DNA from 2 places in the Cytobacillus sp. ABV4_503 genome. Region 2 is predicted to be linked to the other one. Evidence: predicted binding sites of a transcription regulator. Region 2 holds the regulator's gene; the other holds the start of a gene.
What was found. Region 2 encodes CtsR, which represses protease genes until heat stress. Its sites were predicted from a motif close to ATGGTCAATAAAGGTCAAACA; they were not measured.
Positions count from the first base shown of each region.

Region 1: the regulator CtsR is predicted to act here: its motif matches at 1,798-1,818, upstream of clpP (ATP-dependent Clp endopeptidase proteolytic subunit ClpP).

Region 1 covers NZ_JBSWTH010000001.1:4,226,671-4,231,849, reverse strand. Annotated here, with positions in the region: gene whiA (DNA-binding protein WhiA) at 1-757, shown strand, start outside; gene ACXAD1_RS21330 (HPr family phosphocarrier protein) at 787-1,044, shown strand; gene clpP (ATP-dependent Clp endopeptidase proteolytic subunit ClpP) at 1,088-1,693, opposite strand; tRNA gene ACXAD1_RS21320 (tRNA-Arg) at 2,000-2,071, shown strand; gene rpoN (RNA polymerase factor sigma-54) at 2,431-3,762, shown strand; gene ACXAD1_RS21310 (glutaredoxin family protein) at 3,780-4,028, shown strand; gene ACXAD1_RS21305 (sugar-binding transcriptional regulator) at 4,164-5,179, shown strand, end outside.
Region 2 covers NZ_JBSWTH010000002.1:122,840-128,018, reverse strand. Annotated here, with positions in the region: gene clpC (ATP-dependent Clp protease ATP-binding subunit) at 1-1,471, opposite strand, end outside; gene ACXAD1_RS25650 (protein arginine kinase) at 1,476-2,555, opposite strand; gene ACXAD1_RS25645 (UvrB/UvrC motif-containing protein) at 2,558-3,106, opposite strand; gene ACXAD1_RS25640 (CtsR family transcriptional regulator) at 3,130-3,591, opposite strand; rRNA gene rrf (5S ribosomal RNA) at 4,101-4,217, opposite strand; rRNA gene ACXAD1_RS25630 (23S ribosomal RNA) at 4,296-5,179, opposite strand, start outside.

The sequences.
Region 1 (5,179 bases), on a different contig from region 2:
CAACGTTCAGGTTGAGCTTCTGGTCCGGAAAAAAATGCGGCTGAAAAAGAACAATGTTTATATTGTCAGGCTAACCGAACAGGCCAGCATGATTCTTGATGATCTGGAAATTTTAAGCGAGGGATTCGTATTTACACACGATATCTCCAATGAGCTTATAAAAAAGAAATGCTGTAAGCGTTCTTATCTGCGCGGTGCATTCCTTGCCGGGGGATCTGTTAATAATCCGGAGACCTCCTCCTATCATCTTGAGATCTCTTCGCTTTACAAGGAGCATAATGACTCCCTTTGTGAACTGATGAATTCGTTCGGGCTGAACAGCAAAACGCTTGAACGTAAAAAAGGCTATATCACTTATTTAAAGGAAGCCGAAAAAATAACGGAGTTCCTAAATATTATTGGCGCACACGCTGCTCTGCTCCGATTTGAAGATATCCGGATTGTCCGAGATATGCGAAATTCGGTCAATCGACTCGTAAATTGTGAAACAGCGAACTTAAACAAAACAATCGGAGCGGCCTTGCGTCAGGTGGAAAATATCCGGTTCATCGATCAAACTGTAGGACTTCAGGTTCTGCCTGACAAACTGAGGGAAATTGCAGAATTGCGTGTAGCTTACCAGGATGTCACTTTAAAAGAACTTGGGGAAATGGTTTCAGGAGGAAATATCAGTAAATCGGGTATTAATCACAGATTAAGAAAAATAGATGAAATTGCTGAGAAACTTCGGTCAGGCGACACTATAGATGCTCACTGACAGAGGGATCAGCAGGGAGGAGATGTACAATGGCGGAAAAACAGGTTGAAGTTAAGCTGAAAACAGGATTACAGGCACGTCCGGCGGCATTGTTCGTACAGGAGGCCAATCGGTTCTCATCCGATATTTTTCTGGAGAAGGACGGAAAGAAGGTAAATGCGAAAAGCATAATGGGTTTGATGAGTCTGGCTGTAAGCTCAGGATCAGTCATTACCCTCAAGGCCGAAGGAAACGATGAAAACGAAGCCCTTGAGGCACTTGCGAACTATATTCAAAAGGAAAACTAAAACAACTCGCATCGGGAAGATGCGAGTTGTTTTTTTATGCTTATTATTTATCTTTCTTCTCATCCAAAGAGTTTCTAGTAATGATTTGGTCAACCAAACCGTATTCAAGAGCTCTTTCAGCTGTCATAAAGTTATCGCGGTCAGTGTCTCTCGCAATGACTTCAAGAGGCTGTCCAGTGCGCTCTGAAAGAATTGTGTTTAATTTTTCACGAAGGAAAAGAATGCGCTTTGCAGCGATTTCGATTTCAGTCGCCTGTCCCTGAGCTCCGCCCAGCGGCTGATGAATCATGACTTCACTGTTTGGAAGGGCAAAACGCTTGCCTTTCTCACCAGCAGCAAGAAGGAACGCACCCATGGATGCTGCCATACCAATACAAATGGTTTGTACCTTCGGCTTGATGAATTGCATCGTATCATAAATAGCCATACCTGCCGTAATGCTTCCACCCGGGCTATTAATGTAAATGGAAATGTCTTTTTCAGGATTTTCTGCTTCAAGGAATAAAAGCTGGGCAACAATTGAATTTGCCACATTATCATCGATTGCGCTTCCCAGCATAATGATGCGGTCTTTTAAAAGGCGGGAGTAGATATCATAAGCGCGCTCCCCGCGGTTTGTTTGTTCAATAACTGTAGGGATTAAGTTCATTTTCCAATTCCTCCTTCAAGATAAGGTCAACATACAAGATGAACAAGCATGTTCTTCCAAGTAAAGAAAATTTTTTAACTCCTATGTATTATAATGATACACTGATGGTCAATTAAGGTCAAACGAATCGCATGGAAATCGTGTTTGATTCGTTCGACACTTTTTTCTGTGCTGCACTATCTCATTCCATGATACCCATTGTTCTAACTTTTAAAACTAAAAGGAGGCTTGCAAAGTGAATAAACATATCATATAATTAGTTATCGTAGCGGCTGAGCGCTTGGTCAGCCACCTAATAAAATATTTGCCCTCGTGGTGCAACGGATAGCACGTGAGATTCCGGTTCTTAAGATGTGGGTTCGATTCCTGCCGAGGGCGCTGCCAAAACTCCTTGTCTGATATGGACAGGGAGTTTTTACTTTTTACGCTATCCGCAAATAAATCCGGCCTATACGCACATAAAAAATTTTATCCGCAAGTAAATTGGCTTTATCCGCAAATAAATTTCCTCTATCCGCACATAAATCAAAAAAACTTCCTGAATTTAAACCTGAATTTCAAAAAAATCCTTAAAATCCGCAGTTTTCACCATAAAAAATGAATATTTTTCCCTCTGCCATGCATATTGTGAAGTATTCAGAAAGATGGAGAAGTGCCGGTGCGAATGGCATTTGCCAACATATTTCCATACAACATTTACCGGGAATATTGTAAAATGGGGACAGGGGGAATGTATGATGAATTTGAAAGCTGGGTTATGGCAGCAGCAGACAATGAAATTAACAATGACACAGGAGCTGACGCAGGCGATTGCCCTTCTGCAATACAGCACACAGGAGCTCTCTGAATTCCTGGAAAGCAAAGCGCTTGAAAATCCCCTTTTAAAAGTTGAGTCCGGACATGTCCAGACAATGGATCCCCGTTATGACCGTGTCAAACTGACTAGAACAAAAGTGGAAAAGGATAAAATAAACTGGATTGAGCAGATTGGCTGCGGTAAGACGATGATGCTGGATGAATATTTGAGATCGCAGCTTCATTTGAAATTAAACAAGGACGAACAAAGAGTGATTGAGCACCTTATTGAGAGCCTTGATGAAAACGGTTACTTTCGAGCGGATCTGCAGACAGTTGCCAAGACTCTCCAGATGCCATTTGAATATGTGGAACAAATGCTTGAAGAGCTGCAGGAACTCGAACCTGCTGGCATTGGTGCTAGGAATCTTCAGGAGTGCCTGTCCCTGCAGATTAAGAGATTGCCAGAGAGAAATGAACTGGCTGAAATCATTATAGATGATTACTTTACCTTTTTTGCGGAAAAGAAATGGAAGGAGATTGCCAAACAGCTCAGTGTGGAGCTCAAAGAGATTCAAGAGGTATTCGACCTTGTTCAGACCTTGAATCCAAGACCGGCTTCATCCTTTCAAAGTGAGAAATCCGCATATATAACACCGGACGTGATTATTAAGTGGGATGGAAGCTCTTTTTCTGTCAGTGTTTTTGATGAAGTGCTTCCTAAAATCAGTTTTAATGAAGGCTATTATAAAAAGTTTTCGGCAACTGGTGACCGTAATGTCAGCCGCTTTTTACAGGAAAAGCAACAGGATTACCAATGGATCATGAGGAGCATCCAGCAGAGAAAAGAGACTCTTGCGAATGTGACACTTAAAATCGTTGAAAAACAGCAGGACTTTTTTATAAAAGGACCTTCTCATCTGAAGCCGATGACCATGAAGGAAATATCAGATGAACTCGAAATACATGAATCAACTGTCAGCCGTGCTGTCCGGGAAAAATATGCACAAACGCCATATGGGACGTATGAGCTGAGATCGTTCTTCTCAAGCACAATCAAAACAACCTCCGATGAAAATACGTCTTCACAGCAGGTAAAGACGATTATTGGTAAAATGATTGAAGAGGAAAATAAGCAAAAGCCTTTATCCGATCAAGAGCTTGTGAAGCTGCTGAAGGAACAAGAGGGGATGGTTGTCAGCAGAAGGACGATCGCAAAATATCGGGATCAGCTGGGCATCCCATCATCGTCGAAACGGAAAAGGTATGACTGACAAAGGAGATTTGCTGATTGAAACAGCCAGAGCTAGTGTTTTATTCACGCAGCAGATGCCCGCTGTGTGATAAAGCTAAGGAAGTAATAGTGGAATTAAAGAAAGAATATGATTTTACCTTAATTGAAAAAGACATTGATGTGAGCGATGAACTGACCGAGAAGTATGGGCTCATGATCCCGGTGGTTGAAATTGATGGGAACGAAATTCAGTTCGGGCATATTGACGCCATTACATTAAGTGAAGCGCTTACAGAAAAAAACTGAGTTTTATCAGTTGATTTCAATACTCACTCTTGCTATTATGAAGGAGAAGCAAGGGTGATTTTTTTTGTGGTAAGTGGGACATAATATGTCTATGCGGGACAAAAAATGACCACATATGATGAAGGAGTTTTCCGGATGTACTCACTAATTGATATTCAAAAAAGATTATTGCCTGATATGCTTGCGGTTATGCAGAAGCGCTATGGGATTCTTCATTACATAGGGCTGATGGAGCCGGTTGGAAGAAGGAGCCTTGCGGTTAGTTTAGGCCTGACGGAAAGAGTGCTGAGAGGTGAGGTTGAGTTTTTAAAAGACCAGAACCTGATCCGCATCTCGAGTACGGGAATGAGTCTTACTTCCGATGGGAGGGAATTGCTTGAAGCTCTTGAAGGAATAATGAGGGATATTTCGGGTATAGCCTTAATGGAGCAGGAGTTATCCCGAAAACTTGGCATTCGCCAGGCGATCATTGTTTCCGGAAACAGCGATGAATCTCCATGGGTGAAGCAGGAACTTGGCAGGGCCACAGCGCTGTGTATGAAATCAAGGCTCAAAGGAAAAAATATCATCGCAGTTACCGGCGGATCCACAATGGCAGCCGTAGCAGAGATGCTTACTCCAGATCTTGCTGAACGGGATTGGCTGTTTGTGCCGGCACGGGGCGGAATTGGCGAAGATGTTAAAAACCAGGCTAACACCATTTGTGCAAAAATGGCTGATCATACAGATTCCAGGCACCGCGTCCTTTATGTACCTGACCAGGTAAGCAGGGAGATGTATGAAAGCATCATCAAAGAACCCAATATTAAAGAAGTAATCACCCAGATCAAATCTGCAAGCATGGTTTTACACGGGATTGGGGACGCTATAACAATGGCTGAACGCCGCAAAACCAGTAAAGAAGATTTTGTTAAAATCAAGCATGCCAAAGCAGTAGGAGAATCATTCGGCTATTACTTCAATGAAGGCGGCGAGGTTGTACATAAGGTTCAGACCATCGGCCTTCAGCTGGATGACCTATCCCATATTGAACACGTCGTTGCAGTGGCAGGCGGTTCCTCAAAGGCGAAAGCCATCGCGGCATACATGAATCGGGCACCATCCTCTACCATCTTGGTAACTGATGAAGGTGCAGCACAACAGTTGTTAAA
Region 2 (5,179 bases):
GCTTCGATACAGGGATTCCAGTCCAGCTGGCCACCACATTGGCAATGTCCTCAACCGTCACTTCACTGTTCTCTTTGCCCTGCTTTTCTTTCCATGTTTTTTTCGTTTCTTCGAGCTGTTCACGCAGGCGCTGCTCTGTATCTCTTAAGGAAGCCGCTTTTTCAAACTCCTGACTTTGAACGGCAGCGTCTTTTTCTTTCCTTACATCCTCCAGCTTAACCTCCAGTTCTTTCAGGTTTGGAGGCGTAGTATAAGAGCGAAGTCTTACCTTTGAACCCGCTTCGTCAATTAAATCAATTGCTTTATCCGGAAGGAAGCGGTCTGAGATGTAGCGATCTGAAAGTTTTACAGCTGCTTGAATGGCTGCATCCGTAATCGTCACACGATGGTGGGCCTCATAACGGTCACGAAGACCTTCAAGAATCTGTACCGATTCCTCCGCAGTCGGCTCATCAACCGTAATAGGCTGGAATCTTCTTTCAAGTGCCGCATCCTTTTCAATATATTTTCTGTATTCATCAAGAGTTGTTGCACCAATACACTGAAGTTCACCGCGGGCCAGAGAAGGCTTTAAGATGTTAGAAGCATCAATCGCACCTTCTGCTCCGCCTGCACCTATTAAGGTATGAAGCTCGTCAATAAATAAAATGATGTTTCCTGCCTGCCTGATTTCATCCATTACCTTCTTCAGGCGGTCTTCAAATTCACCGCGATACTTTGTTCCGGCAACTACTGTACCCATATCTAGCGTCATAACCCTTTTATCACGAAGAGTCTCCGGCACTTCATTATTAATGATCTGCTGTGCCAAGCCCTCTGCGATGGCTGTTTTACCTACCCCAGGCTCACCGATCAGAACCGGGTTGTTTTTCGTCCTGCGGCTTAAAACTTCGATTACACGCTGAATTTCTTTGCTTCGTCCAATTACCGGATCCAGGCTTCCTTCTCTGGCAATAGCAGTTAAGTCACGTGCCAATCCATCAAGAGTCGGTGTATTCGCATTGGCTGCGGAGCCACCCTGATGACTGCCGGACTCATTGCTGCCTAATAGCTGAAGCACTTGCTGGCGCGCTTTATTGAGGCTGACTCCAAGGTTATTCAAAACTCGGGCTGCCACGCCTTCACCCTCACGGATCAGGCCAAGCAGGATATGTTCTGTTCCTACATAGGAATGGCCAAGCTTTCTTGCTTCGTCCATCGAAAGTTCAATGACTTTCTTGGCACGCGGTGTATAGTGAATGGTCTGGGAAGCATCCTGCCCCCTGCCAATTAAATTCTCAACCTCTTTTTGGATCTTATCAGAGCCGAGGCCTAAAGCATAGAGAGCTTTTGCAGCAATGCCTTCACCTTCGCGTACAAGCCCCAGCAGAATATGCTCTGTTCCGATGTTGTTATGTCCTAAACGGATTGCTTCCTCCTGTGCTAAAGCCAATACTTTTTGAGCTCTTTCCGTAAATCGTCCGAACATCATATTTTCATCCTCCCAACTCTTGATCTTCCATTTTTAATCTTTCCCTAATTAATGAAGCCCTGCGGATATCGCGTTCATGCGGTCTGAGCGGCCCGCCTGCATATTGCTGCAGGAAACCGGGCTGTGTCAGGATCATCAGCTCATTCAATATATTTTTTGATATGTTTTTGATGTACTGCATATCAATCCCCAGGCGAACATCAGACAAGCATTGTGCTGCTTCCTTTGATTCAATGATCCGGCTATTCGATAAAATGCCATAAGAGCGGAAGACTCTGTCTTCTAATTGTATGTTAGAAGTCTTTGCTAATGCTTCCCTTGCCGATCTTTCCTGAGAAATCAGCTGACTGACAACGCTTTTCAGATCCTCTGCGATATCCTCTTCTGATTTTCCGAGAGTGATCTGGTTTGAAACTTGAAAGATATTACCTAAAGCTTCGCTGCCTTCCCCGTAAATTCCTCTAACAACTAACCCAAGCTGGTTAATTGCCGGAATAATTCTGTTCATTTGCTGTGTGAGAACAAGGCCAGGCAAATGCATCATAACAGATGCCCTTAGCCCTGTTCCTACATTTGTGGGGCAGCTTGTTAAAAAGCCAATATGTTCATCAAATGCATAGTCGGCTTCTTCCTCCAGCCAATCATCAATTTCATTTGCCATACTTAAGGCTTCAGTAAGCTGAAATCCCGGAAATAAGCATTGAATCCTTATATGGTCTTCTTCATTAATCATGATGCTGACTTCTTCATTTTCAGAAAGAAGGCAGGCACCATGAGTTGAATTCTCAGCAAGATGGGGACTGACCAGATGCTTTTCCATCAGCACTCTTTTTTGAAGAGGCTGAAGGCGATCCATTAATAAAAGCTCCATTTCCCCAAGTTTTGAAAATGAAGAATGCTCCACCCTCGCCTTTATTTTTTCAATGACCGCTTCTGCTTCTTCATTTGAAAATACAGTAGGGAATTTATATTGCTTCATATTGCGGGCGAGCCTGATTCGCGAACTTAAAACAATATCGGAATCAGGACCTTCCGCACTCATCCAGGAGCTAATAGCTTGATTCATGAAACGTTCCAGCGACAAGCTTACTCCCCTCCCTTTTGATCGGCATTGAGCTGCTTTTCCAGTTTCCTTATTTCGTCCCTCAATTCTGCCGCTCTTTCAAACTCTTCTTTTGAAATCATTTCTTTTAAATTATTTTTTAAATCATCAATATTCCTCCGCAGGTGAATGGTTCCCCCGATTCGTGCAGGAATTTTTCCGCTGTGTGAGGAATTCCCGCTGTGAAGCCTTCTAAGAATTGGGTTCAATTGATCTTTAAAAGTCTCATAGCAGTTGGCGCACCCAAAACGGCCTACTTTTATAAACTGCTGAAAGGTCAAGGAACATTGCTCACACTGCAGGACTTTCTCCTGCTGAAAAGGATCCTGGCCCGATTCCTGAAAGGCAGGCTGAATATTCAGAAGGCCAGCGAGCAAGTTATTTATTGAAAAACCAGACCCGCTGCCCAGCATAAACATTTCACCTTTTTCCTGTGAGCATTTCTCGCAAAGATGAAACTCTTCTTTCTCGCCATTTACAACCTTCGTAAAATGCAGCGTGGCTGGCCTTTGGTTACATTCCTGACAAATCATGACTTCACCTCCCCAGCTCCCTACTATTTATATTTCAAAGTGGTTAACATTGCCTTAAGCATTCTTGCCCTCAGCTCATCCCTGAATGGAAGATCAATATACAGGACAGAACGGTCTATAACACTAAGCATAATTTTAGCTTCCCTATGTGTTATTATCTCTTCTTCTACCAGACGGTAAATGACATTCTCTGCACTGCTCTGGGCAATCCTGCTCTGCACCAATGAAATTAACTGGTCAATTAAATCAGCATGGTCATAGGACTGGACTTTCATAATCCGAATGAAGCCCCCGCCTCCCCGCTTACTTTCTACTGCATATCCTTTCTCAATCGTAAAACGGGTGTTGATCACATAATTGATCTGAGAAGGAACACATTGGAACTTATCAGCAATTTCACTTCTTTTAATTTCCACGATTTCCCTTTCGCTCTTCTCTAAAACCTGTTTTAGATAATTTTCAATTATGTCGGATATATTCCTCACCAGGCCTCCCCCTATCTGACTTTGACTATATTTGACATTAATTATACATGATTTATGTAATTTCTTGCAATTGGCGGGTATTAATAATTTTCCCCCATTTTTTGACTTCCCAAACCTGAAAATGGAAGTTAATGTCGATAACAATATATTTTTGAATGGGCGGGTTTGTGCTTGGTTGGGAGAAGTTTTTTTAGAGGCTGGGAAGTGTGCTGCGCTTGATTGCCAGATGGACAGATGATATGGTTAGCTGTCCTGGCTTGATGTTCGGTCGGAATAGAGAGATGGAATCCTGCAGAATGGCTGAATGAACCTGCTGAATGCCCTGATTCTGGATTCTATGAAGCTGCGATGCAGTTAGCGATACTTTTATCTAGCATGAATTGAGCTTTATGAAGTAAACTCACATTTAGCTCAATTTCCCACTAAAAAGCAGAGTCCAAATAAGAAATTTGTATTCAATAAATCTCCAGACATACAAAAAAGAGCACCCATCAGGTGCTCTTTCATATGCCCGGCAGCGTCCTACTCTCACAGGGGGACAGCCCCCAACTACCATCGGCGCTGAGAAGCTTAACTTCCGTGTTCGGTATGGGAACGGGTGTGACCTTCTCGCTATCGCCACCGGACTATTTGGTTGAAGAAACTTCGTTCCCTCAAAACTAGATAATGTATGAAGAAGCATTTGCCGAGTATTCACCAATGACTTGGTTAAGTCCTCGATCGATTAGTATCAGTCAGCTCCACATGTCGCCACGCTTCCACCTCTGACCTATCAACCTGATCATCTTTCAGGGATCTTACTAGCTTGACGCTATGGGAAATCTCATCTCGAGGGGGGCTTCATGCTTAGATGCTTTCAGCACTTATCCCTTCCGCACATAGCTACCCAGCGATGCCTTTGGCAAGACAACTGGTACACCAGCGGTGCGTCCATCCCGGTCCTCTCGTACTAAGGACAGCTCCTCTCAAATTTCCTGCGCCCACGACGGATAGGGACCGAACTGTCTCACGACGTTCTGAACCCAGCTCGCGTACCGCTTTAATGGGCGAACAGCCCAACCCTTGGGACCGACTACAGCCCCAGGATGCGATGAGCCGACATCGAGGTGCCAAACCTCCCCGTCGATGTGGACTCTTGGGGGAGATAAGCCTGTTATCCCCGGGGTAGCTTTTATCCGTTGAGCGATGGCCCTTCCATGCGGAACCACCGGATCACTAAGCCCGACTTTCGTCCCTGCTCGACTTGTAGGTCTCGCAGTCAAGCTCCCTTGTGCCTTTACACTCTGCGAATGATTTCCAACCATTCTGAGGGAACCTTTGGGCGCCTCCGTTACTTTTTAGGAGGCGACCGCCCCAGTCAAACTGCCCACCTGACACTGTCTCCCGCCCCGATCAGGGGCGCGGGTTAGAATTTCAATACAGCCAGGGTAGTATCCCACCGACGCCTCCACCGAAGCTGGCGCTCCGGCTTCTCAGGCTCCTACCTATCCTGTACAAGCTGTACCAAAATTCAATATCAGGCTACAGTAAAGCTCCACGGGGTCTTTCCGTCCTGTCGCGGGTAACCTGCATCTTCACAGGTACTATA